DNA from 3 places in the Amycolatopsis keratiniphila genome. Region 2 is predicted to be linked to each of the others. Evidence: riboswitches for the same ligand, from Rfam matches in the RefSeq annotation. Region 2 holds a riboswitch; each other region holds the start of a gene.

Region 1 (9,816 bases), 3.3 Mb from region 2:
CCGGAAAGGTCTTCGACCGGCGTCCACTGCCTCGCCGCGGGGAACCCCAGCTTTTCGGCGAGCTGTGAAGCGGTGAGCTCCTGCTTGCCGAACACGACCCGGCCGGACACCTCTTCGATCGCCTGCAGCACGCGCAGATCTCCCGGCAGGTCGTCGAGTTCCTGCCGCAAATGCGCGAGGCTGACCGTCTTGCCCTGGATGCGCCGGCCCGTTTCGGGCTCCTTGTCGCCACCGAGCAGTTTGAGAAGCGTCGTTTTGCCCGACCCGTTGACGCCGACCAGACCGACCCGGTCGCCGGGCCCGATCCGCCAGGTGACGTGATCGAGGAGGGTGCGGTCGCCGACGGTCAACGTGGCGTCCTCGATCTCCAGCACGGTCTTCCCCAGCCGCCGGCGGGCGAACGCCTGCAGCTCGACCGAATCACGCGGTTCCGGCACGTCGGAAATCAGCGCCTCCGCCGCCTCGACGCGGTAGCGGGGCTTCGAGGTCCTGGCCTGCGGGCCCCGACGCAGCCAGGCGAGCTCTTTACGCGCCAGGTTCTGCCGCTTTTCCTCGGCCGTCGCCGCCAGCCTCGCCCGCTCCGCTCGCGCGAAGATCCAGTCCGCGTACCCGCCTTCGTACTGCTCGACGCGACCGTTGGTGACCTCCCAGGTCAGGCTCGCGACCGTGTCGAGGAACCACCGGTCGTGCGTGACGACCACGACCGCGATCTTGCGGTTCAACAGGTGATCCGCGAGCCAGCGCACGCCTTCGACGTCCAGGTGGTTGGTCGGCTCGTCGAGGACGACGAGGTCCAGTTCACCGGTCAGAGCGGCGGCCAGCGCCACCCGGCGGCGTTCGCCACCGGACAGGTTCGCTGTTTCCTTCTCGAGGCCGAGAGCGGTGATCCCGAGACCGTCCATAATGGACCGGACTCGTGCGTCAGCGGCCCACTCGTGCTCAGCGCCGTAGCGCTCCAGCACGACATCTCCGACGGTGCTGCCGGCGGGGAGCTCGGTCCGCTGGGTGACGACGGCCATCCTCAGGCCACGGACCTGACTGACCCGTCCCGTATCCGGTTCGCTGATCCCCGCGAGAACTTCCAACAGCGTCGTCTTCCCACCGCCGTTGAGACCAACGACGCCGATACGCTGCCCCTCCGCCACACCGAGCGAAACACCGTCGAGCAGCGGGCGCACCCCGAAGGACTTGCTCACCGACTCCAGGTTGACCAAGTTGGCCATGCCTCAGCCGATCCTTTCCGAAAAGCTTGCACCACAACGAATTAGTCGATGTCCTTTTCGGACACCCTCACGCGTGCACCCGCGGCGGTGACGGCCGCGGCGCGTCGTCACCGCCGACCAGCCGGGCTCCGGGCACCGGCCCGTGTGCGACGCGCACCGTGCGGCAGACACCCGCACCGGACAGCTCCGCGGCGACCTCGACGGCCGACTGGGCATCCGCGCACAGAAAGGCACAGGTCGGCCCGGATCCGGAGACGGTGCCGGCGAGCGCGCCCGCGTTCACGCCGGCCCGCAAGGTGCGGCGCAGCCCCGGCCGCAACGAGACGGCGGCCGCCTGCAGGTCGTTGCCGAGAAGCAGCGCCAACTGCCGCGGGTCACCGGAGGCCAACGCCTCGACCACCGGAGTGTGCGAACCGATCCGCGGCGGGCTGCCCTCTTCACGCAACTTGTCCAGCTCGCCGAACACCCTCGGAGTCGAAAGACCACGTTGGTCGAAGGCCAGGACCCAATGGAAGGTGTGCCGCGACAGGACCGGCACCAGTTGCTCACCTCGGCCGGTGCCCAACGCTGTCCCGCCGTAGAGCGCGAACGGGACATCGCTGCCGAGCTTCGCGGCGATACCCGCCAGTTCGTCCCGGGAGATGTCGAGCTTCCAGAGCGACGCGAGTCCCACCAGGGTCGCGGCCGCGTCGGCGCTGCCCCCGGCCATCCCGCCCGCTACCGGGATGCCTTTGCGCAGCACCACCCTGACCTTGGACTCGCCGTCCGCCTTGCCGACGTGGGCCGCCAGCGCCTGAGCGGCCTTCCAAGCGAGGTTGTTGGCCCCCGTCGGTACGGAGCCTTCGCCTTCGCCGTAGACCTCGACGCCGGGGTCCTCGGTGACCGCGACGGTCACCTCGTCGGTCAAGGAAAGCGCCTGGAACACGGTCACCAGCTCGTGGTAGCCGTCCGGGCGTACGTCACCGACCGACAGGTGCAGGTTGACCTTGGCGGGAACCCTGACGGTCACTGGGGGCGGTACGACGGCGAGCACCCGTCAAGCCTACGTGGCCGCTCCACTTGCGCTGTCACCAGGAGAAAAGAGAACAGGACGAGTCGGACACACGTACGGGCCGCCCCGGACGGTTTTCGTCCTGAGCGGCCCGTACGTGGAGAAATCAGGCAGCGACGCCCTGCGGTCCGCGGACCGGGTGGGTCACGTGGCCGCCACGTTCGGCGATCCAGGCGAGCGCGGCGTCCGCGCGTTCGCCGCGCACACCGAGACGGAACCGGCCCACCGGCGTGTCGCCGATCCGGGTCAGGCCGCCGCCGATCGTGGCGAGTTCGACGTCGAAGCGACCAGCGGCCTCCGGAAGCAGCGCACCGACCGAGGCGAAGCCGACGAGCACGACGTCCACCGCGCGGTCGTACTTCGAGGCCTGCGCCCGCCCGGTCTCGATCGCGGGAAGCAGCGCCTGCGCGGTCCGGCTGTTCGGGTCGGAGACCAGATCGAGCACGGTTCCACGCTCGACGATCGCCCCGGCCTCCAGAACCGCGACGTCGTCGCAGACACGGCGCACGACGCCGGCGTCGGGAGTAGTGAGCAGCACGGTGACTCCGAGCTCGGCACGCGCCCGGTCGAGCACGGTCAGAACCGCGCCGGACTCCTCGGACTGCACACCTGCGGTCGGGTCGTCGGCCAAGAGCACAGACGGCCCCGCGGCCAGCGCCTTGGCGATGGCCACGCGGCGCAGCTGCCCTTCGGACAGTTCGCCCGGCCGCTGCCCCGCCCGCGGGGTGAGGCCGACCAGGTCCAGCAGATTGCCGACCCGGTTGCGACGCTGCGGCCCGTCGAGACCGAGCTGTTCGAGCGGCGACGCGATGTTGCCGGCGATGGTGCGCTCGGCAAGCAGTTCCGGTTTGGTGCTCACGACGCCGACCTGCCGCCGGATCTCGCGCAGACGGCGTCCGTCGAGGGTCCCGGTGTTGAGCCCGTCGAGGCGGACGACGCCGCGGTCGGGACGCTCCTGAAGACCGATGCAACGAGCGAGGGTCGACTTGCCGGAACCGGCCGGGCCGACGACTCCGAACAGCGAGCCCGCCTGGATGTCCACGCTCACATCGCGCAGCGCGACGACGGGATTTCCGTTGAGGGGAAAGGATTTGGACAGGTTTTCGACAGTGATCACGAGAGGCTCCATGCGAATGGGGCGCTGCATCTTTCGAGCGCGCCGACCGTCACCGAGTGACCGTCCGGGAACGGACGGGTTTCAGAGGTAAAGGCGAAAGGACTCAGGCAGTAACGGTGGAGCGTCGACACGCACTTACCGTGCGGCGACCTTCATCGACGACACGTCGCCTGGTCAGCAGGAGCGGGTGGGTGACCCTGTTCATTAGGCACAGCCTCCATCGGTCCTGGCTGTAGCACCTGCCCTGTGGAGGGTGGTTGCTGCGACTTCGGCGAGCCAGGTCTCTCAGTCGCTCGGGATGGCTCACTGAGTAAAACCGATCCCACTGGATGAAAGCAAGCGCGTAGGCGCAGATCACACGTCTGGTCGCGTCCATTATACAGGATCGGGTGTCCATATAATGGAACAGAAGTAGGCGCCTCCGACTTGCGTCAGGCTCGCTACCTGCTAAGACGATGTCGGCTTATACAGATCGAGAAGAAGACTTACGCACTCGTGCTGACCTGGCCCGGCGGACGTCCGCGCGGCGCCGGTCACACCTCGGGCAGTTGGTCAGCCGACAGCCGCGGCGATCCGCGCGAACTGGTGAACGTCCAGCTGCTCACCGCGCGTCTTGGGGTCGATACCCGCCTTCTCGAGCAGTTCCCCCGCGCGTTCGGCGGAACCGGCCCATGACGCCAACGCGGCACGCAAAGTCTTCCGTCGCTGAGAGAAGGCGGCGTCGACCACCGCGAACAACTTCTCCCGTTCCACGGACGACACCACGTCACCCCGTTCGAAAGCGACCAGAGCGGAGTCCACATTCGGAACAGGCCAGAACACCGCTCGAGGCACGGCGGCGACCTTGCGCGCCTTTCCGTACCAAGCGAGCTTGACGCTCGGAACGCCATAAGTCCGGCTCCCGGGGCCGGCCGCCATCCGGTCCGCGACCTCGGTCTGGACCATCACGAGGCCGCTGGTCAGCGACGGCAGCTCGGCAAGGAGGTGAAGCACGACCGGAACCGCGACGTTGTACGGGAGATTCGCCACGAGCGCCGTCGGACGCGCGGGCAGGTCGTCCGCCGTGATCCGCAGCGCGTCCGCACCGACGACCGTCAGCCGTTCGGCCCCGCCCCGTTCGGCCGCGGTGTTCGGCAAGCGCCTTGCGAGCACGGGATCGATTTCGACCGCGACGACCTCGGCGCCGGTCGCGAGCAGGCCGAGGGTCAACGAGCCGAGGCCCGGCCCGACCTCCAGCACGACGTCGCCTTCACCGACCCCCGAAAGGTCGACGATACGTCGCACCGTGTTGGGATCGTGCACGAAGTTCTGGCCGAGCTTCTTGGTCGGACGTACGTCCAGCTCGGCCGCCAGCGCCCTGATCTCCGCAGGACCGAGCAGTTCAATCACCCGACGATCGTAACCAGCCCCGGTAGGCCACGATTGGCCGGTGGACGACGTCGTACTCGAAGGCGAGAAGGTCCGGTTGCGCGACTGGAGGCCAGGTGACCTCCAACCGCTGCGCGGCCTACTCGATCCCGCGCGGCCTTGGCACGAGACGAACGGGCCGTACTTCGGCACTCCGACCGCGGCGGCCGCCGACTCGACGGCGCGCGAGCTCACCACGGCCAAGGCCGAGCCATCCGATCCTCGCACCAGCCTCGCCGTATGCGACCTGAGGGACGACCGGTTGATCGGCAGGGTCAGCTGGTACTGGGAAAGCAGGCAGACCGACTGGCGACGGATGGGACTGGTGATCTACGACGAGCAGTACTGGGGCGGCGGCTACGGCACTGAGTCCTTGCGCTTGTGGACGACCTACCTATTCGCCCGCACCGACACCCTTCGCCTGGACTTCGCCACATTCTCGGGGAACCCAGGGATGATCGCCGTCGGCCGGCGGCTGGGCTTCGTCGAGGAAGGCCGGTTCCGACGCGCTCGCCGCTGGTCTGGAGGCGTGCACGACTCCGTCGTCTACGGGGTGCTCCGCGAGGAGTGGGACCGGATGATCCATTCGAGCACGGAGCCGTGATCCCGCCCCCACCATCCGGATGGCTTTTTCGAACCGACACGTATCCCACTCCCGTGTGATCGGCGCAGGTCAGCGCAGCCGGAGCGTGATGATCATCCACCCGATCGATACCGTGCATTCGTTCGAATCTGCCTCGACAATCGAGGGATGACCAGCACAAACATTCCCAAGACCTTCCCGCTCAACCTGCCGGAAGGTGACGCCGAACTGCTCCTCGAGGAGTTGCAGACACGGCTACGCGAAGGGCGACGTCTGTTCGCCGAGGTCGGCCAGATCCTGGCCGAGATCGAGTCACGTGGGGTCCGAGACCTCTACGGATACAACTCGATCGCCGTCTTCTACGAGCATGTGGCTCGTGTGCCTCGCGCCGAGGCCAACAAAGTTGCCGAGAGAGCGCTCGCACTAAATTCGAGACGGGCGCGCGACGGCACGTCGATCGACCCCGTCGCGCCCTTGACCGGCATCTCGGCCGGCACCGGCGCGTTGGCAGAAGCCGGTATCGACCGAATCGTCACTGTCATGAAGAGGCTGCCCGACCACCTCGACGCGGACAAACGGCACGAGGCCGAAAAGGGCCTTGTCGACCTCGCAGGCGTCGCAAGGCCCCGCGACGTCACGATGGCGGGCACCGACCTGCTCGCACGACACGACCCGGATGGAAAGCCCAAAGAGGAGCCCGGACCGAAACGTCAGCGAAGCGAATTCTGGTTACGCCAGAAGCGGACCGGTCGCTGGGACATGCGCGGCGATCTCGATCCCGAGACAGGCGCCCGCCTGAACGCGCTCCTGGTCCCGCGGGCGTATCCGGCTCCTGGCGAAGAAGCCGACGACCGTGCGCCGGCGGAGAGACGCGGCGACGCGTTCGCAGAGATCGTCGATCTCGCGGAGGCCGGCCCTGACATCCCCCTGCCCCGGCAGACCTCGGAACGGGTCGCTGAGGAGTCTCGGCCCGCACAGCCCGCCAACGGGCCCGCAAGCCAACCAAAGCCCACGCAGGCGCCACCGCAGGGCCGCCAAAGCCCTCGCCGCGGCGATGAAGGCGTTCGAGAGGGGCCCGCGGCTGAACGAACCCGGAATGTCGCCCACATGCGTCCCCCTCGTTGGTGGACACGGCTGTCGAGACCGAGACCGGGGAACGCGACAAAGCCCCAGAGGCCTCTAACAGCCTGAAGGCCACCGTGCGGGCAGAACCCACATGGTGACCTTCAGGAAGGAGGGTGATCCGGCGTCAGGCCTTCTTGCCGCAGTGCGGCCACGCGCCATAGCCGCCTCGGTCTTCGCGAACCTTCTCGGCGACAGCGATCTGCTGGGCCTTGCTGGCCTGGTGCGGGTACGCGGCGTACTGCTCGCCACCGTAGGCGTCCCAGGTGCTCTTGTTGAACTGCAGGCCACCGTAGTAGCCGTTGCCGGTGTTGGCGGCCCAGTTGCCGGTCGACTCGCATTGCGCGATGCGGTCCCAGGCTCCGGCGTCTCCGATGACCGGGTCGGCGGGCTTCTTGGTACCGACCTTGACGATCTTGGGCTTGGCCTCGGTGATGACCTCTTCCGAGACCTTCTCGCGGCCGACCTCTTTGCCGTTGCGCTTGGTGACTTTGTAGGTCACGGTCTTCTGGCCCGGGGTGCCCGGGTCCTCGACCTTGGTCTTGCCCTTTTCGAGCTCCGGGTCGTCGACCTTCTGCTCGGGCGGCGCGATTTCCTCGTTCTGCTTGACCATGGTGACGCCGGTCCGGCTGATGTGGACCTCGGCGCCGTCGACCAGCTTGACGTCGAGACCGCCGACGGCCTCGTCGTCCGGGCCGAGGGTCATCCGGAGCTCACCGAGGAATTCCTTGGTGGTGACCGAGTTGGTCTGCACCTTGCGCGGTTCGTTCGCGCCGTCGTAGACCGTGACGTTCTTGAGGGTCTTGACCTCGACGGTGGCGCCTTCGAGGGGCAGCTCACCGTTCTGCGGGAGCGAGGTCCAGGTGCCGGCCTTGGCGAGGTCGGCGCGGCCGAGCTGGTTCAGCGCGTCGCCGAGGTTGGTCGCGCGGACCCAGGACTCCTGCTGCGGTGCGCCGTCGACGATCAGGTTCAGCTTGCGACCGCGCTCCAGCTTGATGACGCCGCCGTCGCCCACCTCGGCCTGAGGCGAGGGCGAGAGCGAGTCGTGCGCGCCGACCGAGAGACCGGCGTCTTCGAGGACCTCGCCGACGGTGTCACCGAAGCTGTGGACCGTCTGCTGCTTGCCGTCGACGTCGAGCGTGACGCTCTTGTTCATCGCCATCGCGGCCGCGCCGCCACCGCCGAGGGTGAGCAGCACCGCCATGACGGTCCCCTTGAGGAACCGCTTCTTCCAGACGCGGGTCGAGTTCGAAATGACCTCGTCCTTGGTCGCGGCCTTCATCGGCGCGCCCGCGGTGCGGTCTTCGGCCAGCTCGTCCGGAATGACGATCGGCGGGAGCATGGTGGTCTCGGCGCTGATGAGGCGGATCAGCTCGTCGACGTCGACGTCGATCTCGGCCATCAGGGCGTCGGCGTCGGGGCCGAGCGCGGCCAGGACGTCCTGGTGCGTGATGCGCGGATCGTCGGAGTACTCGAGCTCGCCGTAGTGGGTGTCGCGGTCGAGCACGGCGACCGAGCCGGCGGAAGCGAAGGTGTTCGTCTCTGCGCCGAGGCGCGAGCCATCCTGCCTACTGCTACCAGTCACTGGGTCGTTCCCTTTCCCAAGACGTCGAGGAGCTCGACAACCGCTCCACTACGTCCTTCGTCTCGATGCGCTCTTCGGCACACCTCTAGAAGTCCGACACCCGCAGCCAGCGCCATCGTCACGGTTCCAGGCCGTACCGCTCCTGGTTCCGCTTCCCCGACGTGCACTGACGTGACTGTGGGCGTAACAGCCGGAGACCGCTTGAGCGGGCACCGACCGGCACGATCACGGGACAGTAACGAACCTCGCCGGGTTGCGCAAACACCGCCCGGAGTGTCGTGACGTTGGTCACTCATCAGAGTGGACCATTGCTGATCACTAATGTCGCAATCCGTTCAACCGGCCGTGACTGTCGGCAAACGGAAGACCCGCTCAGCGGTCTTTCGCACCGACTCGGCCACTTCGTGCACCGCCTCGCCCCTGAGCGTGGCGAGATGCCGAACCGTGTAGGCGGCGCAGTAGGGCTCGTTGGGCCGCCCACGGAACGGATGCGGGGTCAGGAACGGAGCGTCCGTTTCGACGAGGTACTGGTCCGCCGGAACGATCCGCGCCGCCTCATGGAGCCCTCGCGCGTTGCGGAAGCTGACCGTCCCGGCGAAGGACAGCACGTATCCGGCGTCGACACAGCGGCGAGCGACCTGCTCGTCCCCCGAGAAACAGTGGAAGACGACCTGTTCGGGCGCTCCCTCTTCCTCGAGGATCCGGAGGACGTCGTCGTGAGCCTCTCGATCATGGATCATCAGCGGCTTGCCGATGCGCTTGGCGAGATCGATATGCCACCGGAAGGCGTCCTGCTGGGCGTCGTGGGGCGAATAGTCCCAGTAGTAGTCGAGGCCGGTTTCGCCGACCGCGACCACTCTGGACTGTTTCGCGAGACTCTCCACTTCGGATTTCTCGGCTTTGCCGAATTCCTTGGTGCGCGTGGGATGGATCGCGACGGCGGCCCACACCCGAGGGTCCCAAGTGGACGCTTGCGCGGCCCAGCGAGCGGCCGCGAGATCGTCCGCGACGGTGATCACCCGCGACACGCCGGCGCGTTCGGCGCGGTCGACCATGGCTGTCACATCAGCCGCGGTGACCGCGCCGCACGCGTCGAGGTGGGTGTGCGCGTCCACCACCGAAACCGGCAACCTGTCCGGGATCGGCGGCGGCTCCTTCTTCTCCGCACCCATCAGTTGCTCATTTCGAGATCGGTGCCCATTCGGGACCGGTCTCGCCGAGTTCCGGGTCCAGCTTGGCGAACAGCGGGGTCGGCTTCACCAGCGGCTTGCCGACCTCGATCGGCACGGACTTCCAGCGCGCCTGCTCGGCCTTGTAGTCACCGGTGAGGATGGGGTTGATCCGGCCGGGGATGTCGAGGTCTTCGACTTCCTGGAGCTCGGGCTGGGCCGCCCAGACGCCGGTGCCGCCGAGGGCCTCGTGCACCTTCTGCGCCGAGTGGGGCAGGAAGGGGGTCAGCAGCGTGTTGGCGTCGGAGACCACCTGCAGGGCGGTGTGCAGAACACTGTCGCGCCGCGCGGGGTCGTCCTTGAGCTTCCACGGCTCCTGGTCCGAGAGGTACCGGTTGGCCGCGGTGACGACGCGCATGGCCTCGCTCGCCGCCGCCTTGAACCGAGACCGCTGCAGGTGGGCACCGGCGGTGTCGAACGCCTTGCGGGAGAGCTCCTTGAGCTCCTCGTCGGCGGCCGTGGGGGCGTCGGGACGCGGGATGGCTCCGACGTTCTTGTG
Region 2 (9,816 bases):
TCACTGTCCCAAATGCTCGACCGGACGTTCGGTCATCCCCGGGGACTGCTCGGCCGGTTCGGCGGGCGGGCGATGGCGCACGGCAATGCCGCCACCGAGCTTCGCGTCGTCGAGCTGGCGTCGATCGAGTCCGGCGAGACCGCCCTGGTCGTGGGCCCCGGCCCGGGCGTCGGCCTGCAGGCCACGGCCGAACGCGCGGGCCGGGCGATCGGGGTCGACCCCTCCCAGGAGATGCTTTCCCGCTCTCGCCGTCGTTGCGGCGACAACGTGGAGCTGCGGCAGGGCACCGCGGACTCCACCGGTGAACCCGACGACAGCGTCGACGTGGTCCTGAGCGTCAACAACGTGCAGCTGTGGGACGACCGGGCGGCCGGGTTCGCCGAACTGTTCCGGGTGTTGCGTCCCGGTGGCAGGCTGCTGCTTTCCTCGCACGAGAAGTGGTTGCCGGTGTCCAGGCACGAGCTGGCCGAGGAGGCGGCCGCCGCCGGCTTCGTCGACCTGCAGACCTGGACCTGGGACCCGCCGGGCTTCGGCGCGTCCCTCGCCGCTCAGCTGCGCGCGATCAAGCCCCTGGACTAGCGCGGGTCGGTGCGCAGCGGGTGCTCACGCGGCACTTCGACCAGCACGATCCTGGTGCCGTCCGGGTCGGCGATCCACGCTTCGTCCAGCCCCCAGGGCTCACGCCGTGCCCCGCGAACCGGCTCCAAGCCCTTCCCCGCGAGTTCCTCGAGCGCCGCGGGCAGGTCCCGGACCTGGAGCCACAAGGCGACGTCAGGGGTCGGGCCGGTCTCTCCGGTACCGACGATCTCGATCGACCCGTTCCCGGCGAAGAACACCGTCCCGCCGGGGAACTCCTTGTCGATGGCCAGGCCCAGGGTGTCCCGATAGAACGCCGTCGACACGTCGAGGTCCTTCGGGTGGATCAGCACCCTGCTGCTCAGCACGTCCATGGCTCAATCCCTACCGGATGGGTTCAGGCCATCGCAATCGCGGCGATACCCGCCAGCACCACCACCGACCCGGCCAGCCGCCGGACGGCGTTCGCCTCCCCGAGGACCAGCCAGGCGGCGATGCCGCCCAAGACGATGCTCAGCTCCCTCGCGGGCGCGACGAGGCTCACCGGGGCGATCTGGAGGGCGTAGAGCACCAGCAGGTAGGCGACCGGGGAGAACACGCCGACGATGACGACCTCACGCTTGTGCTCGCGCCAGAGCCACGCGACCTCCTCGCGGTCCTTGAGCGCGTACGGCGCCATGAGCAGGCTCTGCACGATCGCGCCGGTTCCGAAGTACACGATCGGCGGGACACCGAGCCCGGTGACCGAATGCGCGTCCCACAGGGTGTAGGCGGCGATCGTGAGGCCGGTCAGCAGGCCGTAGAGCAGACCTTTGCGGCGGGCGACACGCTCGGCGGCGCCGACGTGGGCCGGTGCCCGCCCGGTCCCGATCACCAGTACCCCGGCGATCACGAGGAAGGCGCCCACCAGGCCGAGGATCCCCGGCCGCTCGCCGAGCAGCACGACCGCGGCGAGCACCGAGATCAGCGGCCCGGTCCCGCGGGCGACGGGATAGACGACGGACAGATCGCCGACGGCGTACCCCCGCTGGAGGACGACGCCGTAGGTGACATGGAACACCGCGGTGACCACGGCGGCGAACAGCCAGGTCCACTGTGGACGTTGTGGTTCCACGGCCAGCGAGATCGCCATGACGGGGACGAGCAGGATCGCGGAAAGACTGTAGTAAGCCCAGACGAACCGGGCTCCGCCACGGCGGATCCGTTTGGCGGCGAGGTTCCAGCCCGCATGGATGACGGCGGCGATGACGACGAAGGACAGAGCGGTGGCGTTCACAGCGGACCTTTCACGTTTTCCGCGCATGCGGAAAACCGGGTCCTCCAGGCTTTTGTCCCGTCAGATGAACGGCGGTGCTTCCGGCTCCGCCGATGGTGCCGCTCGGACCTGTCCCGTCTGCCCTGATTGTGTGTTTTCGCTGGCCGGGCAGGCGGCGGAACCCTAGGCACTACGATCTTCACCGTACCGCAAGCACCCCTCCCGAGGCTGCCGCGAGCCGCGCCGGGACGGCTGTTAAGCTTGCCTTTCACCGTCGTGTGGCATTCCGTCATGGAGGAAACCCGCGCCGCTCCACGAGCACGCAGGGCCGGTCACAGCGCGGCGGTGAAACCACCGAGAGATTCAAGAGGAGCGCCCCGTGGCCAACATCAAGTCGCAGATCAAGCGCATCACCACCAACGAGAAGGCGCGTCAGCGCAACCAGGCGATCCGGTCCTCGGTGAAGACCGCGATCCGCAAGTTCCGCGAGGCCGCCGACGCCGGCGACAAGGCCAAGGCCCTGGAGCTGCAGAAGGACGCGGCCAAGAAGCTGGACAAGGCCGTGACCAAGGGCGTCATCCACGCCAACCAGGCCGCCAACAAGAAGTCCGCGCTCGCGAAGCGCGCGAACTCTCTCTGATCGGCTTTCGAAGGGCCCCGGCGACTCGGTCGCCGGGGCCTTTCGCCGTTCTCAGCGGCTTGTGCCGTGAGCGTCGACGACCTCCAGGACGGCACGCTCCAGGGCGTACTCCGGGTTGGCCGCGACTCCCTTGACCTCGGCGTTGAGCCGGGCGACCACTCGCATCGCGGTGGCCAGCCCGTCCTGCCCCCAGCCGCGGGCCTGTCCCTGCGCCTTGCGCACCTTCCAGGGCGGCATCCCCAGCTCGCCGGCCATCTGGTTCGGGTTACCGCGACCGGCGCCGGACACCCGCGCGATCGTCCGGACGGCGTCGGCGAGCGCGTCCGCGACCAGGACGTGCGGTACGCCCAGCTGCATCGCCCAGCGCAGCGACTCCAGCGCCGCCGCCTTGTCACCGGCGACGGCCTTCTCGGCGACGGCGAAACCGTTCACGTCCGCGCGGCCACGGTGGTAACGCCGGACGGCCTGCTCGTCAACCGCCCCGCCGGCGTCCGCGACGAGCTGCGTCGCCGCCGACGACAGCTCACGCAGATCGGAACCGACGGCGTCGATCAGCGCGAGCACGGCCGCACCGTCGATCTTCCCGCCGACCCGCCGAACTTCGTTGCGGACAAAGGATTCCCGCTCGGCGGCCTTGGTCAGCTTCGGGCACTCGACGACCTCCGCGCCCGCCTTCTTCAAGGCGGCTGGAAGCCCTTTCGCGGCCTTGCTCCGGCCGCCTCCGCTGTGCACGACGACGAGCACGATGCCGTCGGCGGGCGCCTTGACGTAGGCCATCACCCCGTCGGCGAGCTCCTGCGAGATGTCGTGCGCGGATTCGAGGACGATCACCCTGCCCTCGGCGAACAGCGAGGGGCTGACCATTTCCGCGAGCGCCGGGACTGTGAGGTCCGACACCCGGATCCGGGTGAGATCCGCCGTCGGATCGGCCGCTTTGGCCGCGTCCGAAGCACTGCGGACCGCTCGCTCGATCAGCAGCTCTTCCTCACCGAGAACCAGGACCAGCGGCGATGGGGCGGAAGCTTGCGTCGTCACGGTGACGATCCTGCCACTCCTCCTCTCGTGTGCTTTGTCCGGTGATGTGTTCCGGGCACGGTGGCCCCACCGGAGCCTCATGTCGTACGGTGTTGGCGAGGCGACGCGATGACACGCGTGCCGACAATCGAATACCGCTCATCCAGAGGGGCAGAGGGAACGGCCCGATGAAGCCCCGGCAACCGGCGTCAGCCTGTCATCCCGCGATCGCGGGGTAGCTGACGAACACGGTGCCAATTCCGGCCCGCCACGGCGGGGCAGATGAGGAAAGGAACCTCGCGATGACCGCAACCCTCGGCACGACCTCCACCACCAAGACCCCGGATCTCGGACCGGCCGTCGAACTGGTGTCGAAGGAAGAGGGCCACCGGCAGCCGCTCGCCCCCGAATTCGTTTCCGCCGAGGACTTCTCGCCGCTCGAGGTCGCCTACGACTTCGGCCGCGTGCGCCGCGAGGACATCGAAGCCGGGCCGAAGAACATCTGGCGCTACAAGAAGCTCCTTCCCGTTCCGTCGAACGTCGAAGAAATCCCCAACACCGAACCCGGCGCCACGCGGCTCATCCAGGCCGACAGGCTCGCGAAAGCCTTGGGCGTCAAGAAGGTCTGGGTCAAGGACGACACCGGGAACCCCACGCACTCGTTCAAGGACCGCGTGGTCGCCGTCGCGCTGGCCGCCGCCCGCGAATTCGGGTTCGACGTGCTGGCCTGTCCGTCGACCGGCAACCTGGCCAACGCCGTCGCCGCCGCGGCGGCCCGTGCGGGCTGGCGGTCGGTCGTCCTGATCCCGAAGACCCTTGAGCGCGCCAAGATCCTCACCACCGCCGTGTACGACGGAGACCTGATCGCGGTCGACGGCAACTACGACGACGTGAACCGGCTCGCCACCCAGCTCGCCGCCGAACAGGAGAGCTGGGCGTTCGTGAACGTGAACGTCCGGCCCTACTACTCGGAAGGCTCCAAGACGCTGGCCTTCGAGGTCGCCGAACAGCTCGGCTGGCGGCTCCCCTCCCAGATCGTGGTGCCGATCGCCTCCGGTTCCCAGCTCACCAAGGTGGACAAGGGTTTCCGTGAGTTCGGCCAGCTCGGCCTCGTCGACGAGACGCCGTACAAGGTGTTCGGCGCGCAGGCCACGGGCTGCTCCCCCGTCTCGGCGGCCTTCCGCGCCGGCCACGACGTCGTCCAGCCGGTCAAGCCGGACACGATCGCCCGGTCGCTGGCGATCGGGAACCCGGCCGACGGCCCCTACGTGCTCGACGTGGTCAACCGCACCGGCGGTGCGATCGAAGACGTCACCGACGAAGAGGTCGTCGAGGGCATCCGGCTGCTCGCCCGCACCGAAGGCATCTTCACCGAGACCGCGGGCGGCGTCACCGTCGCGACGGCCAAGAAGCTCATCGAGACCGGCAAGCTCAACCCGGACGAGGAGATCGTCCTGCTGATCACCGGTGACGGCCTCAAGACCCTCGACGCCGTCGAGGACAAGATCGGCCCGAAGGCCACCGTCAGCGCCTCGGCCGACGCGGTCCGCGAAGCTCTGGGTATCTGAGTTCCCGCCGGCCCGCCTCAGGAACGAGGCGGGCCGCGGGGCTCACCCCGTCGTACCAGGGCGAGGCCTCGCCCGTCGGCGATCACCGCGGTGTCGCCGTCCGTGTCCGTCCGGGCGACCGACGCGCCGACCGCCACCAGGTTGTCCAAAGTGGACTTGTTCGGATGACCGTAGGTGTTTCCGGCACCGACACTCACCAAAGCGGCCCGTGGCGCGACGGCGTTGAGGAAATCCGGTGCCGTGTAACGGCTTCCGTGGTGCGGGACCTTCAGGATTTCGGCACGCAGGTCTGCTCCCTCGGCCATCAGGTCGGCCTGTGCGGCGAGCTCGATGTCGCCGGTCAGCAGTAACCGGCCCGCCGGGGTCCCGGCGCGCAGGACGACCGAACCGTTGTTGATCACCGTACCGTCCTGTTCACGAACAGAGCGCCGGGTGACATAGCGCGGACCCAGTACGTCGAGTGACAACGCCTGCCACTCCAGGCGTTGGCCGATCTCCAGCTCCAGCAAGGGAATCCCGCGGCGCGCCGTCTCGTCCGCGACCTGCTGCCACGCCCAGGCCGGAGCCCGGCCAGGCCCGACGGCGACCGCTCCGACCGACCGGCCCTCGAAGACTGATCCGAGACCGCCGATGTGGTCGGCGTGCAGATGACTCAGCACGATCAGCGGCACGCGGTCCACGCCGAGCCTGCTCAGGCATTCGTCCACCGGTCCCGGTTCCGGCCCGGTGTCGACCAGGACCGCCCTCCCCGGCTCGCCCGTGGCGAGGGCGACGGCATCTCCCTGCCCGACGTCGCAGGCGACGGCATTCCACGCCGACGGCGGCCACGCCGGCGCCAGCACCCGCACCGGCACGAAGACGACCAGCCCGGTGGCCAACGCGACCGCCAGCAGGATCCTGCCGTGCCGCAACCGGACGACCACGAGCAGAACGGAGAGCAGCCCGGCCGCCAAAAGCCCACCCCACCAGCCATCCGGCCAGTCCACGACCGCGCCCGGCGCCCGGGCACCGTGACGGGCCACGGTGATGAGCCAGCTCGCCTCGGGTTCGGTCAGGCGGACGAGCAGTCTGCCCGCCGACGGCCACCATGGCCCGACGGCGGTGGCGAGCACGCCGAACACGGTGGCCGGTGCGACCACCGGCGCGGCGAGCACGTTGGTCAGCACCGAGACGAGACTGACCGATCCCGCCATACCCGCGATGACCGGCGCCGTCATCACGAACGCGGCCAGCGGGATGGCCAGTCCCTCGGCATAGCCGGCCGGAACGCCGCGTCCGACCAGCCAGTCCGCCCACCTCGGCGCCAGCAGTACGAGCCCGGCCGTGGCGAGCACCGAAAGCGCGAACCCGAAGTCTGCGGCCATCGCGGGATCGGCGACCACCAGCCCTGCCACCGCGAACGCCAGCGCGGGCAGCGCCGAACCCCGGCGCCCCAGTGCCAGCGCCAGCAGCCCGACCGCCCCCATCACCCCGGCGCGGAGCACGCTGGGCGCGGGCCCGGCGAGGACCACGAACCCGGCGAGCCCCACGGCGGCCGCGGCGGCGGAAGTCCGCGGCCCGACCCGGAGCACTCGCAGCAGGAGCAGGATCGAGCCGCAGACGATCGCCACGTTCCCACCGCTCACGGCCATCAGGTGGGACATGCCGGAGTCGGTGAACTCGTGTTCCACCCTCGGGGAGAGGGTGCTCGTGTCCCCCACGACCAGTCCGGGCACGAGACCGGCTTCCTCCTCCGGGAGGACGGCGCACAGCTCCCGGAGCCCGGTGCGCAGCGATTCCGCGGCTCGCTGCCACCAGGGCGCCGGCGCGACGGCCGACGGCGGGCCTCGCACCGAGAGGACCGCGACCGTCAGCTCGGCCCCCTTCGCCGGTGCGAGCCGCCCGGAGGCGGTGACCTGCTGCCCGGGCAGCAGGTCCGTCCATCCCTCGGCGGGAGCGAGCAGGAGAATCCGGCCGGCCGAATCCACCACCCGCTCACCCGCCACCGCGGTGCCCACCGTCGCGGCGATGACCATCAGGCGGGTGCCCGCCCGGCGATCGGCGTATCCGGCTCCGCGGACCGGACGTGGCCGCTCGGTGACCACCACCGTCGTGGTGGCGTCGCTCCCCCGTGCGGCGGCGGCACGGAGGTCGTCGTGCTCGGCGGCCCGGATCCGCAGCGCCACCGGGCCGGCGGTGAGCACGCCGAGGACCGCCAGGGCACCCAGGCCCGCCACCCACCGGGACGCCGTCCGGCGGGCACGGACACCGGCGATGATCGCGAGCACCACGGCGGCCGCACCGCAGAGCATCGTGATCCACCAGCCGGCGAGAAGCCCGGAAAGTGTGCCGAGCCAGGCCGTCGCCGCGGCCGGTAACAGCCGCAGGTCTTGACCCCGCCACGACGCGGTGTCCACTTCGGACGGATCGGCGGACGGGTTCATCCGACGGACACCAGTTCCCGGAGCTTTCGGTACTTGCTTTCGCCGATCCCTTCTACGTCACGGAGTTGCTCGACGGTGGTGAACCCGCCGTGCCCGGACCGCCAGTCGACGATGCGTTTCGCCATCACCTCGCCGACCCCGGGCAGCGTGTCGAGTTGCTCGGCCGTGGCCGTGTTCAGGTCGAGCTTTCCCGCCGGTGCCGCCGTTCCGGCCGCGGCCGGGACGGGGACACCGACGGCCACCTGCTCACCGTCGGTGAGCCGCCGGGCCAGATTCACTCCGGTCAGATCCGTTCCGGGCTGTGCCCCACCGGCCGCCGTGAGGGCATCGGCGACCCGTGCGCCCGGAGGGATCGTGACCAGGCCGGGTCTGTGCACCCGGCCGACGACGCTGACCACCAGAGGCGCCTTGCCCGCCGCGGCGGGGACGTCTCCGGCGGCCTTCGCCGACGGCAGGGGCGGCACGGTCTCCGCCCCCGGCCGGTGTCCGAACAAGGCGATCGCTCCGGCCACGATCACGGCCACCGCGATCAGCACGGCCACCACGGCGAACCACCGCCGGTTCACCGGGATCCCGTCCGCCGTGAACCGGGCGGGCACCCAGCGGCGGACGAGCCTGCCCGCGGGCGGGCCCTGGGTGGGCGGCGACAGCTGGGCGGCCAGCCACGCCAGCCTGGCGTTGACGGAGGGACCCGGTGACCGGGCGGTTTGGTCGAACACGTGAACGACCCTACGGAGGGGAGGCGGCGGGCGGGAGTGGTGAATGCCGAGGCTGTGGACAAGTGGGGTGTTGTGGACAACTCGGCCGCGACCGGGACCGGATCACCGTTTCCCGTCGGGACCTTGTGGGACGCTGGCGGGTTTCCCTAGCCCGTTCGCTGGATCACGACACCGAGCACACCGGGTCCGGTGTGGGCCCCGATGACCGCGCCGATTTCCGAGACCACGCACCCTTCCGGGCAATCGATGGATTCCTCGAGCCGGTTGGCCAGTTCGACGGCGCGCTCGGGCGAGGCCAGGTGATGGACGGCGATGTCGGCGAGCCCGCCTTCGGCCGCCTTCACGGCGAGTTCGACCAGCCGCGCCACCGCGCGATTCATCGTCCGCACCTTCTCCAGTGGCTGGATCCGGCCTTCGGACATGTGGAGCACCGGTTTCACCGCGAGCGCCGTACCGAGCAGGGCCGCCGCCGGGCCGATCCGTCCGCCGCGGCGCAGGTATTCGAGGGTCTCGACGGCGAACAGGGTCTCCGAACGGTTCACCGCGTCGACCGCGGCCGCCTCCACCTCGGCCGGTTCCGCTCCGGCCGCGGCGGCGCCCGCCGCGCGCAGGGCGGCGAACCCGAGCCCCATCGCGGTGCTGCGCGAATCGACCACGCGCACCTTGTCCGGCCCGACCTCCTGGGCCGCGAGTACCGCCGCCTCCCAGGTTCCCGACAGCTCCCGCGACAGGTGGACCGACACGATGGCGTCCGCGCCCTCGGCCAGCGCCGCCCGGAACTCCTTGACGAACTCGGCCGGCGTCGGCCGGGAGGTCGTCACCAGGCTGCGTTTGCCGAGCGCCTCGGCCAGGGCCGCGGGCCCCATCTCGACGCCGTCGAGGAACACGACGCCATCGACGAGGACATGCAACGGGACCACCCGGATCCCGTTCCGTTCGGCGAAGCCTTCCGGCAGGTGGGCGGTGGAATCCGTGACTACGGCGACCGACACGGCAGCCAGCCTACGTTGCCGAGGGGCGGAGCACCGGGGCCATCAGGCGGGCCATTTCCGCGCCGACGGCGGCATGTCCTTCCCATCCCCAGTGCATCCCGTCCGGATTGCCCCGTCCGCTCAGCACGTGGTCGCCGACGACGGCTTCGAGATCCAGCAGCGGGACGTCCGCGCGCCGCCCCCAGGCGGCGAGGGCCGCGGCGGCACCGGCGCGGGCGGTGTGGACGCGGCCGTACGAGTCGGATCGATGCACGGAGGGCAGCATGCCGAAGATCGGCAGCTCCGGTCGCAGCGTGCGCAAAGCGCCGACAGCGGTGTCGAGGTACTGGATCGTGAGCTTCGACGGCAGGACCACCGGACGTCCTCGGAGAGCGATCGCGAGCCGCGGCTGGGCGGCCAGATAGGCCTTGCGCGCCACTCGCCGCAGCGGATCGGGCCGCAGGTACCGCAGGCCGGTGCGCAGGTAGGTGGGCAGCGGCGAGGGCAGCGTGTCCATGCTCCCGACGGCCAGCACGACGGCGTCGACGTGACGGAGATCCGCCCAGACCCGCGGGTCGCCGATCAGTGACCACCAGGCGTCACGGGCGGTCCAGCCGAATCCGGCGACGAGGTCCACCCCACCACCGCCG
Region 3 (9,816 bases), 4.2 Mb from region 2:
TGCGGCCTCTCCCCGCGGCGCCGGAGGCGAGACGGTAGCGTTCCCCGACGTGGCCGTGACCGATCCCGTGGACATCCGCCTGCTCGCCGCCCTCGCGGACCTGGGCAAGGCGGCCGTACACGAACTCGCGGCGAAGGTCGGGATGGATCCGCGCGAGGTCGCGTACCGCCTGGTCGCCCTCTCGGGCAGCGGGTTGCCGCTGCTCGTGGGCGTGGAGAGCGACCCGAACGGGCTGCGGGCCGCGATCTCGAGCGCCCCGCCCTCCTGGGCCCAACAGCCCCCGCAACAACCTCAGCGTCCCCCGGGACACTCCGGGCCGCACAACATCCAGGGCACGCCCTCGGGGCCGTACAACGTCCAGGGGACGCCTTCGGGCGCGTACAACGTGCACGGCACGCCTTCGGGCCGCTACCCGGGTCCGCCGTCGGCCCCGGTGCGCCAGCCGATGGCGCCGCCGCAGCCCCCGCCGCGTCCGCCTGCCCCGCCGCAGCAGCAGTTCGCCCCGCCGCCGATGGCGCCCGCCGACCCGGTGATGAGCACCTGGGGCGTCCCCCAGACCGCGTCCTGGGCGCGCGGCGACGAGCAGCAGGTCACTCCGCAAGCCGCCCCGGAGGGCAAGAAGGGCCGGACCGGCGACGTGATGGAGACCCAGGGCCTGGAGGGCGAACAGCTCACCGTCCAGTTGCTCGAGGTCCAGGACCCGGCGGACTACCTGTTCAGCGCGGCGGGCTACTCGCTGGAGGCCGGGGAACGGTCGGTCGTGGTGCACACCGAGATCACCAACCGCGGGAACATCCCGTTCGTGTCGCTTCCGGACAACTACCTCGAACTGCTCACCGCGGACGGCAAGCCGATCGCGAAAGCTCCGGTCTCGCTGACGTCGCGGCCGCCGCACAAGATCGGCGTGCGGCCCGGTGAGACCCTCGGCGGGCACACCGTCTACGTGCTGCCGGACGCCACCCGCGTGGTCGCCGTGCGCTGGTCACCGCGGCCGGAACCGGACGAGCGCACGCTGACCTGGTCGATCGAGGACTGACGCGCCCTCTGTCTCCGCATTCAGAGGACTAAATGCGGCTCTTCAGGACGCAATGAGGCAACGGTAGTGAAGGCCTCCTTTCCTACCCTCAGGGTTGTGAAGGAGGCCTTCACGGCCCGCCGATCGCCTCAACGGTCACGGAAGACCCACACGCCACAACGGTTGCGCGTGAAGGACCCCTTCACGCGGCTCAGCCGAGGGAACTAGGCCTTCGCGACTCCCCCGGATGTCATGAAAGGGTCGTTCAGGACATATTTCGTCCTGAACGACCCTTTCATGACATCCAAGCACCCCCTCAAGTACGTGAAGGACCCCTTCACTGCGCTAGACGCAATGAAGGGGTCCTTCACGTACCCCGGCCGCATTCAGAGGACTAAATGCGGCAAGCGGCTAGTTCTCGTCCTGCAGGATCCGCAGCGCGTTCGCCAGGTCGTCCGGGTACTCCGACTCGAACTCGACCCAGCGCCCGTCGGCCGGGTGCGCGAAGGCGAGCGTCTTCGCGTGCAGCCACTGCCGCGAAAGCCCGAGCTTGCGCGCCAGCACGGGGTCGGCGCCGTAGGTCAGGTCACCGACGCACGGGTGCTTGAGCGCCGAGAAGTGCACGCGGATCTGGTGCGTGCGGCCGGTCTCCAGCTTGATCTGCGCCAGCGAAGCGGCGCGGAAGGCCTCGACGACCTCGTAGTGCGTGACGCTCGGCCGTCCGCCCTGGACGACGGCGAACTTGTAGTCGTGCCGGGGGTGCCGGTCGATCGGCGCGTCGATGGTGCCGCGCGTCGGGTCCGGGTGGCCCTGGACGATGGCGTGGTAGCCCTTGTCGACGGTGCGTTCCTTGAACGCCCGCTTCAGCACGGTGTACGCGTGCTCGCTCTTCGCCACGACCATCACGCCGGTGGTGCCGGCGTCCAGCCGGTGCACGACACCCTGGCGTTCGGCCGCGCCCGAGGTCGCGATGCGCAGCCCGGCGGCGGCGAGCCCGCCGACGACGGTCGGCCCGGTCCAGCCTGGGCTCGGGTGCACGGCGACGCCGACCGGCTTCGAGATCACCACGATGTCGTCATCGTCGTGCAGGATCTTCATCCCCTCGACGGGCTCCGCGACGACCTCGACGGCCGACGCCGGATCGGGCAGCGTCACTTCGAGCAGCCCGCCGGCGGTCAGCCGGTCCGACTTCCCGGCGGGCCTGCCGTCGAGGAAGACCTCACCGGATTCGGCCAGTTCCGCCACGACGGTGCGGGAAAGTCCCAGCAGCTTCGCCAGCCCCGCGTCGACGCGCATTCCGTCGAGCCCGTCGGGGACGGGCAGCATGCGCGCGCTCATTCGGTCGCCGCCTTCTTCTTGTCCTTTGTGGATGTTCCGTCGTAGTCCTTGCCCAGCAAGGAAAGAATCACGATGAGCACGCCGCCGACGCAGATCGCGGAGTCGGCGACGTTGAAGATCGCCCAGCCCTGCCCGTTCGGCGCGAAGGCGGAGATCATGTCGACCACGTGCCCCTGCAGCGGGCCGGGGGCGCGGAAGATCCGGTCGGTCAGGTTGCCGAGCGCGCCGGCCAGCACGAGGCCGAGGCCGATCGCCCAGCCGACCGAGCGCAGCCGCCGGGACAGCCAGACGATGGCGATCACGACGGCGATCGCGACCAGCGCGAGCACCCAGGTCAGCCCGGTCGCCATCGAGAAGGCGGCACCGGGGTTGCGCACCAGCTGGAAGTACACGAGCCCGCCGAGGAACTCGACCGGCTGCTTGCCCTCCAGCGTGGACACGGCGATCTGCTTGGTGAGGAGGTCGATCCCCCACAGCACCGCGGCGACGGCGAACACCACGGCGACGCGCTTCTTGGGCAGCGGCGGCGACGGTGGCGCCGTTTCGGGCTCTGTACTCACTCCCCCATTGTCCACTGAGCGTGTTCAGGCCTCCTCGGCGGCCGCCTTCGGCCTGCTCAGCAGGGCCGCGAACGCCCCGGCGAGCGCGACCAGCGAGGACAGCACCAGCGCGAGCTGTCCTCGTGCGGGCACGACCGCGCAGAGCACGAACGCCGCGGCCACGGCCAGCACCAGCACGCTGCGGTCCAGCCAGGCGAGCAGGAGCAGGCCGATCGTCAGCAGGATCGCGCTCCGGGTGTCCCCGCCGAGGTCGAACTCCCAGTAGCCGACCAGGTCGGCCAGTGCGATGGCGACCAGGCCGCCGAGCGCGATCGCGGCGACCTTCCACCACCGCATGGTCTTCGTCCGAAGGGCGTAGAAGAGCACCGTGCCGAGGTAGACCGCGAACACGGCGAACAGCCAGCCGTCGTTCCGGCCGAGACCGGAGAACGACACCGAATTCACCGAACCGAAGACCCCGCCGTCCCCGACCGCGTACAGATTCTGGGTCAGGAACTGCCCATCGCCCGTCGCGGGCGCGTAGGCGAACCAACCCCCGGACCGGATCCCGCCCAGCGAAAAGGCCACCACCAGCAGCTGGGCGAATCCCAGTAACGCCAGCGGGAACCAGTAACGCGGTCGTTCGTTCCCCATGCGGGGTGAGGGTAGTGGCTCAGGCGCAGAACGGGGGAAGCTCCCGCGGATCGTTTTCCGGCACCCAGCGGCCTTCCGGCTTCTCGTACTGCCAGCGCGCGCCGCGGGCGACGATCTGGCGCAGCGCCAGGACGATCCGGTCCACGTGCTCGGTGGTGCTGCCGAGGCCGAGGCTCACGCGCACGGCCTGCTGCCCCGACGAACCGGCGACGGCGATCAGCCGTTTGGTCGCCACGTGCGCGCAGAACGCGCCGTCCCGCACGCCGATGCCGTACTCCGCGGACAGGACCGCGGCGAGCCAGCCGGGTTCGAATCCGTCGACGACGAAGCTGAGCGTGCCGACGCGGTCGACCGGAGCGTCGAACAGCCGCAATTCGGCGAAGCCGGGAATGGCGGCGAGGCCGCGACGCAGCCGCGCGAGCAGTTCCTCTTCGTGGGCGACGATGCCGTCCCAGTTCGCGGCCAGGGTCTCGCAGGCGACCCCGAGCGCGTAGACGCCGACAGTGTTGGGCGAACCGGCTTCGTGCCGCTCAGGTCCGGAATTCCAGACCACGGATTCACGGCTGACGAGCTTCGTCGCGCCGCCGCCGGCGAGGTACGGCTGGGCCGCGCGCAGCCAGTCCGCGCGGCCGATCAGCGCGCCGGCACCGAAAGGCGCGTACAGCTTGTGGCCCGACAGCGCGACGTAGTCAACGTCGAGTTCGCGCACCGAGATCTTCCGGTGCGGCGCGAGCTGGGCCGCGTCGAGCGCGATGCGGGCGCCGTGCCGCCGCGCGACGGCCGCGATCTCCTTGACCGGCAACAGTTCCCCGGTCACGTTGGACGCGCCGGTGAGCACCACCAGCCGCGGTCCCTGCGGGCAGTCCGCGAGCGCTTCGTCCACAGCAGACACCGCGGCGAGGCGGGTGCGCGGCGTCTCGATCCGGCGGACGTTCGGGCCCTTCCACGGCAGCAGCGCGGCGTGGTGCTCGGTGTCGAACACCACGACCGACGTGTGCTTCGGCAGGCTGCGCGCCAGAAGGTTGAAGGAATCGGTGGTGTTGCGGGTGAACACGACGGTGTCGGTCGATCGCGCGTCGACGAAGTCCCGCAGGATTCCGCGTGTGCGCTCGTAGAGCTTGGTGGAGACCTGCGAGGCGAACCCCGCGCCGCGGTGCACGCTGGCGTACCAGGGCAGGAACTCGTCGACCGCGGCGCGCACCTTGTCCAGACACGGGGCACTCGCCGCGTGATCGAGGTTGGCGTAGCCGATGTCGCCGCCGGTGACCAGCGGAACCCGCAGATCGGCGCAGGCGACCGCCGGGATTTCGTGCGTGGCAACGGTTTCAGCAGGGGTGCTGGTGCGTTCGAGAGCGAGGGTCATCGTCATCCTCCGGGCCAGGGGACCCGACGAGGATCCCGCGCTTGCCCGTCGCACCGCGCGACGAGCCAGGTCCTCACCCGGGGCACCCCACCGCGGAAGGAGGGTTGCCGGTCAGCTAGCCGGGGCTTGACGCTGACACTCGTGACCTACGGACGAAGTTAGCGGATGAGCGGCCGATCGAGCCAGCCCTCGTCCGCATCTTGAGACGCCGCTCACGTGCCCGGTGAGCGGGAAACACCGTTGCCCGGCGCCGCGCCGCGCCGGGCAACGGCAGGTCAGACCCGGAATCGGCCGGGCAGCCCGATGGTCGCGCGGGAGGAGAGTTCGGTCGCGGTACCCGAGTACTGATCGGCGCCCGCGGTGAACTGCCAGCCGCCGAAGGTCTTGCCGTCGACCGCTTCGCCGTAAGCCTCGGCGACCTTGGTCGAGACCTCGTCGTAGGACTTGCCGTCCCAGTTGCCCGCGCCGACCCCGAAGTCGCGCGAGTCGCCGCCCTGGGCGGCGACCGTGGGCAGGGTCCACAAGGTGAAGTGCACGTGGGCGCCGGTGCTGCTGCCACCGCAGGGCAGCGCGTTGCCGGTCCGGCCGAGGGCGTCGCCCGGGGCGACCTTCTGGCCGTCGGTGACCGAAATGTTCTCCATGTGGTAGTACCCGGTGCGCCAGCCGCCGTCATGGTCGACGGTCACCCAGTCGCCACCGGAGCAGTGCTGGATCCGGACGGTGCCCGCCAGCGGGGCGCGAACGGTCTTGTCGCCGGGGCTGAAGTCGATGGCGTTCTTCACGCCGGAGTTCCCGTTGTCCGAGTGAATGCCTGCCGAGTAGACGGATTGGCCCGTGTCGAAGGGCAGCCCGAACGCGGGAAAGGCGCCGGCCGCTGTCGCCGTCGGGGCCGCGAGAACCACCCCGACGAGGGTCGCGGTAACCCCCAGACCGGCGAACCGCGCAGGAAGTTTCGTCACCTTGCGTACTCCTTACCCCGTGACACTCACCCATTCGATGGAGTCGATTGCGGGGAAAGTAATCCAAAGGGAGTACAAAAGGGAAGAATTTTCTGAGATCAACCGACGAACAGCTGGTGCCGGTTCGTGATCTACTGGCCGGATTCGCCCTTCCACCTGGCCAGGCGGCCGGCGCGGTCGACCGCCCGCAGGCGTCGTTCGGCCGCGTCACGGACCTCGGCGGTGGTCACGACGAGTAACTGGTCGCGTTCCTGAAGCCGCGTGTTCTTGTTCGGCGTGAAGCCGGTGCCGTCGCGGACGAGGAGGCTGATCGTCGCCCCCACCGGCAGCCGCAGCTCGGCCAGGTAGACGCCGTGCATCTTCGATCCGGTGTTGATCCGGACCTGCAGGAGTTCCGCGCCCATCTCGTCGAGCGGCGCGGAGTCGACGTCGATCTCGTGCGCCTCGGCGTGCTGGGCCAGCCCGAGCGCTCGCGCGAGCGGGGTCAGCGTCGCCCCCTGGAGCAGCGTCAGCACGATGACCAGCACGAACACCGCGTCGACCAGCTCCTGCGCGCCGGGCACCCCGGACGACAGCGGGATCAGCGCGAGCACGATCGGGACCGCTCCGCGCAGCCCGGCCCAGGACAGGAACACCTGTTCCCGCCAGGGGATCTTGAACGGCAGCGCCGACAGGAACACCGACAGCGGGCGGGCCAGCAGCAACACGACCGCGCCCGCGACCAGGCCCTGGACCAGGCTTTCGAAGATCCTGCTCGGCGAGGCGAACAGGCCGAGCAGCACGAACAGGCCGATCTGCGCGAGCCAGCCGAGCCCTTCGGCGAAGGAGAGCGTGTCCGATCGGTGCGGCAGCTTCGAGTTCCCCAGCACCAAGGCGGCGACGTAGGTGGCGAGCAGTCCCGACGCGTGGGCGAGCTGCCCGCTCGAGTACGCCACGACGCACACCGCGACCGTGGCCAGCGGGTACAGGCCGGTGGCGGGAAGCGCCGCCCGGCGCAGCGCGAACGCGCCGCCCCAGCCGAAGGCCAGGCCGATCACCAGGCCGGCGGCGAGTTCGTAGACCACCAGCAGCGGCAGCGACCAGTCGATGGTCGCCCCCTCGGCGAGGACGACGACCGCGATGTAGGCCGGGGCGTCGTTGATGCCGGACTCGATCTCCAGCGCGCCCACGAGCCGCTTCCCGATCCCCGCCGATCTCAGCACGGAGAAGACCGCGGCGGCGTCGGTGGAGGCGAGTACCGCGCCCCACAGCAACGCCATCCGCCAGTCCAGGCCCAGCAGCCAGTGCAACGCCGCGCCGGTGACCGCGATGCTCACCGCGACGGCCACTGTGGACAGTGCGATTCCGATGCCCAGCGAGGGTTTCACGGCCGTCCACCGGGTGGTGAGGCCACCTTCGGACAGGATCATCACCAGCGCGGCGAGGCCGAGCGACTGGGTGAGCTCGGGGTTGTCGTACTGGATGCCGAACCCGGCTTCGCCGAGCAGGACCCCCATCCCCAGGTACAGCAGCAGCGAAGGAAGGCCGACCCGGATCGACACCCGGACGGCGATCACGGCGACGAGAAGCACCGCGCCACCGGTACCGAGGATGAGCGGGAGCTGCTCCATGTCGCCTCCCGTTCCGGTCGCCGTGAGGGCTCCAGAATAGTGAGGCGGTGATCGTCACACGTTCGTGTACCGGCCGAAAAGCGTCCGGATAACCTGTGTTACAGACTGTCCATTAGGGACTGCGCAGGGCCACCAGGTCGACACCGAGTTCGGCGAACGGTTCTTCCGCCGCGGGCAGGACTTTCACCGCGCGGTTGCCCTCACGGGACAACCAGCCGGCGCTCACTCCGTGAGACAGTAACGCCGCGGCGACCCGGCCCGCCAGATGATCACGGCGCACTGTCCAATCCAGACAGTCACGCAGCATCGGACGGCGGCCGTCGTCGATCTCCACCCCGAGCGCGTCGAGCACTTCGCGTCCTCGGCCGGTCAGCGTCAATCCGCCGGCGTCGTCGATCAGCCCGGTGGTGAGCATCCCGTCCCGTAGCGCGACCCCGACCGTCCCGGCGAGGTGGTCGTAGCAGGTCCTGGCGAACTCCAGCCGCTTCACCCGCACCGAAGACCGCAGTCCCTTCACCGGCCGATGCTCGGCGTGCTGTGCCAAATGCTCGATCAGCTCCGCCACCCGGGGGTCGGCTATCCGGACGTAACTGTGCCTCCCCTGCTTGACGCGCACGACGAACCCGGCGTCGGTCAGCTTCGTCACGTGCTCGCTCGCCGTCGACGCGGCCACCTCGGCCGCACCCGCCAGCTCGGTCACCGTCCAGGCGCGCCCGTCGAGCAGCGCGAGGCACATCGACGCGCGGCTCGGATCGGCGAGCACGGCCGCGACCTCGGCCAGTGCGATCGTTTCCATGCCCTCACCGTAGAAGACGCATGGTTCGGCGGCGGCCGAAGCGTCAGCCCGCCAGGAACTTCGCCGCCAGCTGGACCGCGGGTTTGGAGTCGTTGGAACCTTCGAGCATGACGGCGAAAGCGACGTCGCCGCGATAGCCGACGAACCAGCCGTTGGCGTCGGCGCCCGAGCCGAACTGCGCCGTACCGGTCTTGCCGAAGACGGCTCCGCTGCCCTTCAACGCTTTCGCGGTCCCCGTCGTGCAGACCTCGCGCATCATCGCGCGGACCTGGTTCAGCACCCCGGCAGGCGGAGCCTGGTACCCGGCGTTGACCTTGGTCTCCAGCCCCTGCCACAGCTTCGGCACGACCGGCTTCCCGGTCGCGACCGTCGCGGCCATGAGCGCCGCGCCCAGTGGGCTGACCTGCACCCTGCCCTGGCCGATCCCGGCCTCGACCTGCTCGTCACCGCTGCCCGACGGCTCCACCTTCCCGGCCTCCGTCGCCAGTCCGGGGATCTCGAAGTCGGCGTTGAGGCCGAGCTGGCTCGCGGCCTTCGCGAGGCCGTCCGCGGGCAGTTGCCCGGCGAGCCGCCCGAAGGTCGTGTTGCACGACGCGGCGAACGCCGTCTTCAGCGAGACGGTCCCCAGGTCGAACCCGTTGTCGTTCTTGAGCGTGCGGGTCCCGATCTGCTCGCTGCCCGGGCAGGGCAACGGCGAGTCGGCGGATACCCCGCCCTGCTGCAGCGCCGCGGTCGCCGTGGCGATCTTGAAGGCCGAACCCGGCGAGTACAGGCCGTTGAGCGCCTTCGGCTGGTTCCCGGCGGCACCGTTCTGCGCGACCGCCAGCAGCTCGCCCGAGGTCTTCATCGCGACGATGATCGCCGGTCCCGCGAAGCCGTCGACGGCCTTCTGGGCGGCGTTCTGGGACGCCACGCTCAAGGTCGAAACCAGCGGCTTGTCCGTCTCGGCCGCCTGTCCGAAGAGCGTCTCGACCGGTTTGCCGGAGACGTCGACACGGGACACGGTGACGGTCGCTCCGGTGCCGCTGTTCTCCCCCGAGGCGACCTTGGACAACGCTCCCTGCAGGATCGGCGCGACGCCCGTCGCGTCACCGCCGACGAGTGCCTTGCCGTCGCGGTCGGCCACGATCGGCTTGGCCGCGACGGGGGCGAGCGAAAGCCGCTGGCCCGCTTCGAGCTTCGGGTGGATCACCGACATCGCCCAGCGGACCACCCACTTCCCGGCGTTGCGCACCAGCTCAAGCTTGCCCTCGTACTTCCAGGCGCTGTTGCCCGCGAAGGTCCACGCGACGTGGAAGGTGGCCGACGTCGTGGTCGCGTTGCCCGGTGTCGTCGGGACCTCGCCGAGCGACGTCTTGACCGACGCCCCGTTGAGCGCCGTGCGCGTTCCGGACAGGGCGGTCGTGGCCGCCGCCGGATCGTCGACCGGGGCGGTGGTCAGGTCACCGGTGTCGAACAGCCGCAGGAATCGGCCTGCGACCTGCGCCGGGCTCTCCTGCGCGCTCTCGGTGGCGTCGCCCTGGCCACCGCCGGAAGCCGCCG

Evidence for each region. A riboswitch is a leader RNA that binds a small molecule or an ion and turns the genes downstream of it on or off. The one in region 2 is predicted to bind S-adenosylmethionine.
Region 1: another riboswitch for S-adenosylmethionine. It lies ahead of AORI_RS76210 (methionine ABC transporter ATP-binding protein); the one in region 2 lies ahead of thrC (threonine synthase).
Region 3: another riboswitch for S-adenosylmethionine. It lies ahead of AORI_RS68970 (aminotransferase class V-fold PLP-dependent enzyme); the one in region 2 lies ahead of thrC (threonine synthase).

What each region holds. Positions count from the first base shown of each region.
Region 1 covers NC_021252.1:7,847,405-7,857,220, forward strand. Annotated here, with positions in the region: gene AORI_RS76200 (ABC-F family ATP-binding cassette domain-containing protein) at 1-1,223, opposite strand, end outside; gene AORI_RS76205 (4-(cytidine 5'-diphospho)-2-C-methyl-D-erythritol kinase) at 1,291-2,256, opposite strand; gene AORI_RS76210 (methionine ABC transporter ATP-binding protein) at 2,381-3,391, opposite strand; SAM riboswitch class I at 3,606-3,696, opposite strand; gene rsmA (16S rRNA (adenine(1518)-N(6)/adenine(1519)-N(6))-dimethyltransferase RsmA) at 3,944-4,780, opposite strand; gene AORI_RS76220 (GNAT family N-acetyltransferase) at 4,821-5,402, shown strand; gene AORI_RS83115 (DUF222 domain-containing protein) at 5,550-6,572, shown strand; gene AORI_RS76230 (resuscitation-promoting factor) at 6,631-8,010, opposite strand; gene AORI_RS76235 (TatD family hydrolase) at 8,424-9,260, opposite strand; gene metG (methionine--tRNA ligase) at 9,268-9,816, opposite strand, start outside.
Region 2 covers NC_021252.1:2,170,259-2,180,074, reverse strand. Annotated here, with positions in the region: gene AORI_RS51120 (class I SAM-dependent methyltransferase) at 1-579, shown strand, start outside; gene AORI_RS51115 (VOC family protein) at 576-950, opposite strand; gene AORI_RS51110 (EamA family transporter) at 974-1,879, opposite strand; gene rpsT (30S ribosomal protein S20) at 2,211-2,471, shown strand; gene holA (DNA polymerase III subunit delta) at 2,523-3,506, opposite strand; SAM riboswitch class I at 3,642-3,774, shown strand; gene thrC (threonine synthase) at 3,788-5,053, shown strand; gene AORI_RS51090 (ComEC/Rec2 family competence protein) at 5,071-7,476, opposite strand; gene AORI_RS51085 (ComEA family DNA-binding protein) at 7,473-8,195, opposite strand; gene AORI_RS51080 (DegV family protein) at 8,342-9,187, opposite strand; gene octT (diglucosylglycerate octanoyltransferase) at 9,198-9,816, opposite strand, start outside.
Region 3 covers NC_021252.1:6,336,392-6,346,207, forward strand. Annotated here, with positions in the region: gene AORI_RS68950 (AsnC family protein) at 50-1,036, shown strand; gene AORI_RS68955 (RluA family pseudouridine synthase) at 1,427-2,353, opposite strand; gene lspA (signal peptidase II) at 2,350-2,913, opposite strand; gene AORI_RS83055 (hypothetical protein) at 2,938-3,546, opposite strand; gene AORI_RS68970 (aminotransferase class V-fold PLP-dependent enzyme) at 3,566-4,909, opposite strand; SAM riboswitch class IV at 4,942-5,056, opposite strand; gene AORI_RS68975 (M23 family metallopeptidase) at 5,185-5,868, opposite strand; gene AORI_RS68980 (potassium/proton antiporter) at 6,000-7,478, opposite strand; gene AORI_RS68985 (ArsR/SmtB family transcription factor) at 7,591-8,274, opposite strand; gene AORI_RS68990 (penicillin-binding transpeptidase domain-containing protein) at 8,318-9,816, opposite strand, start outside.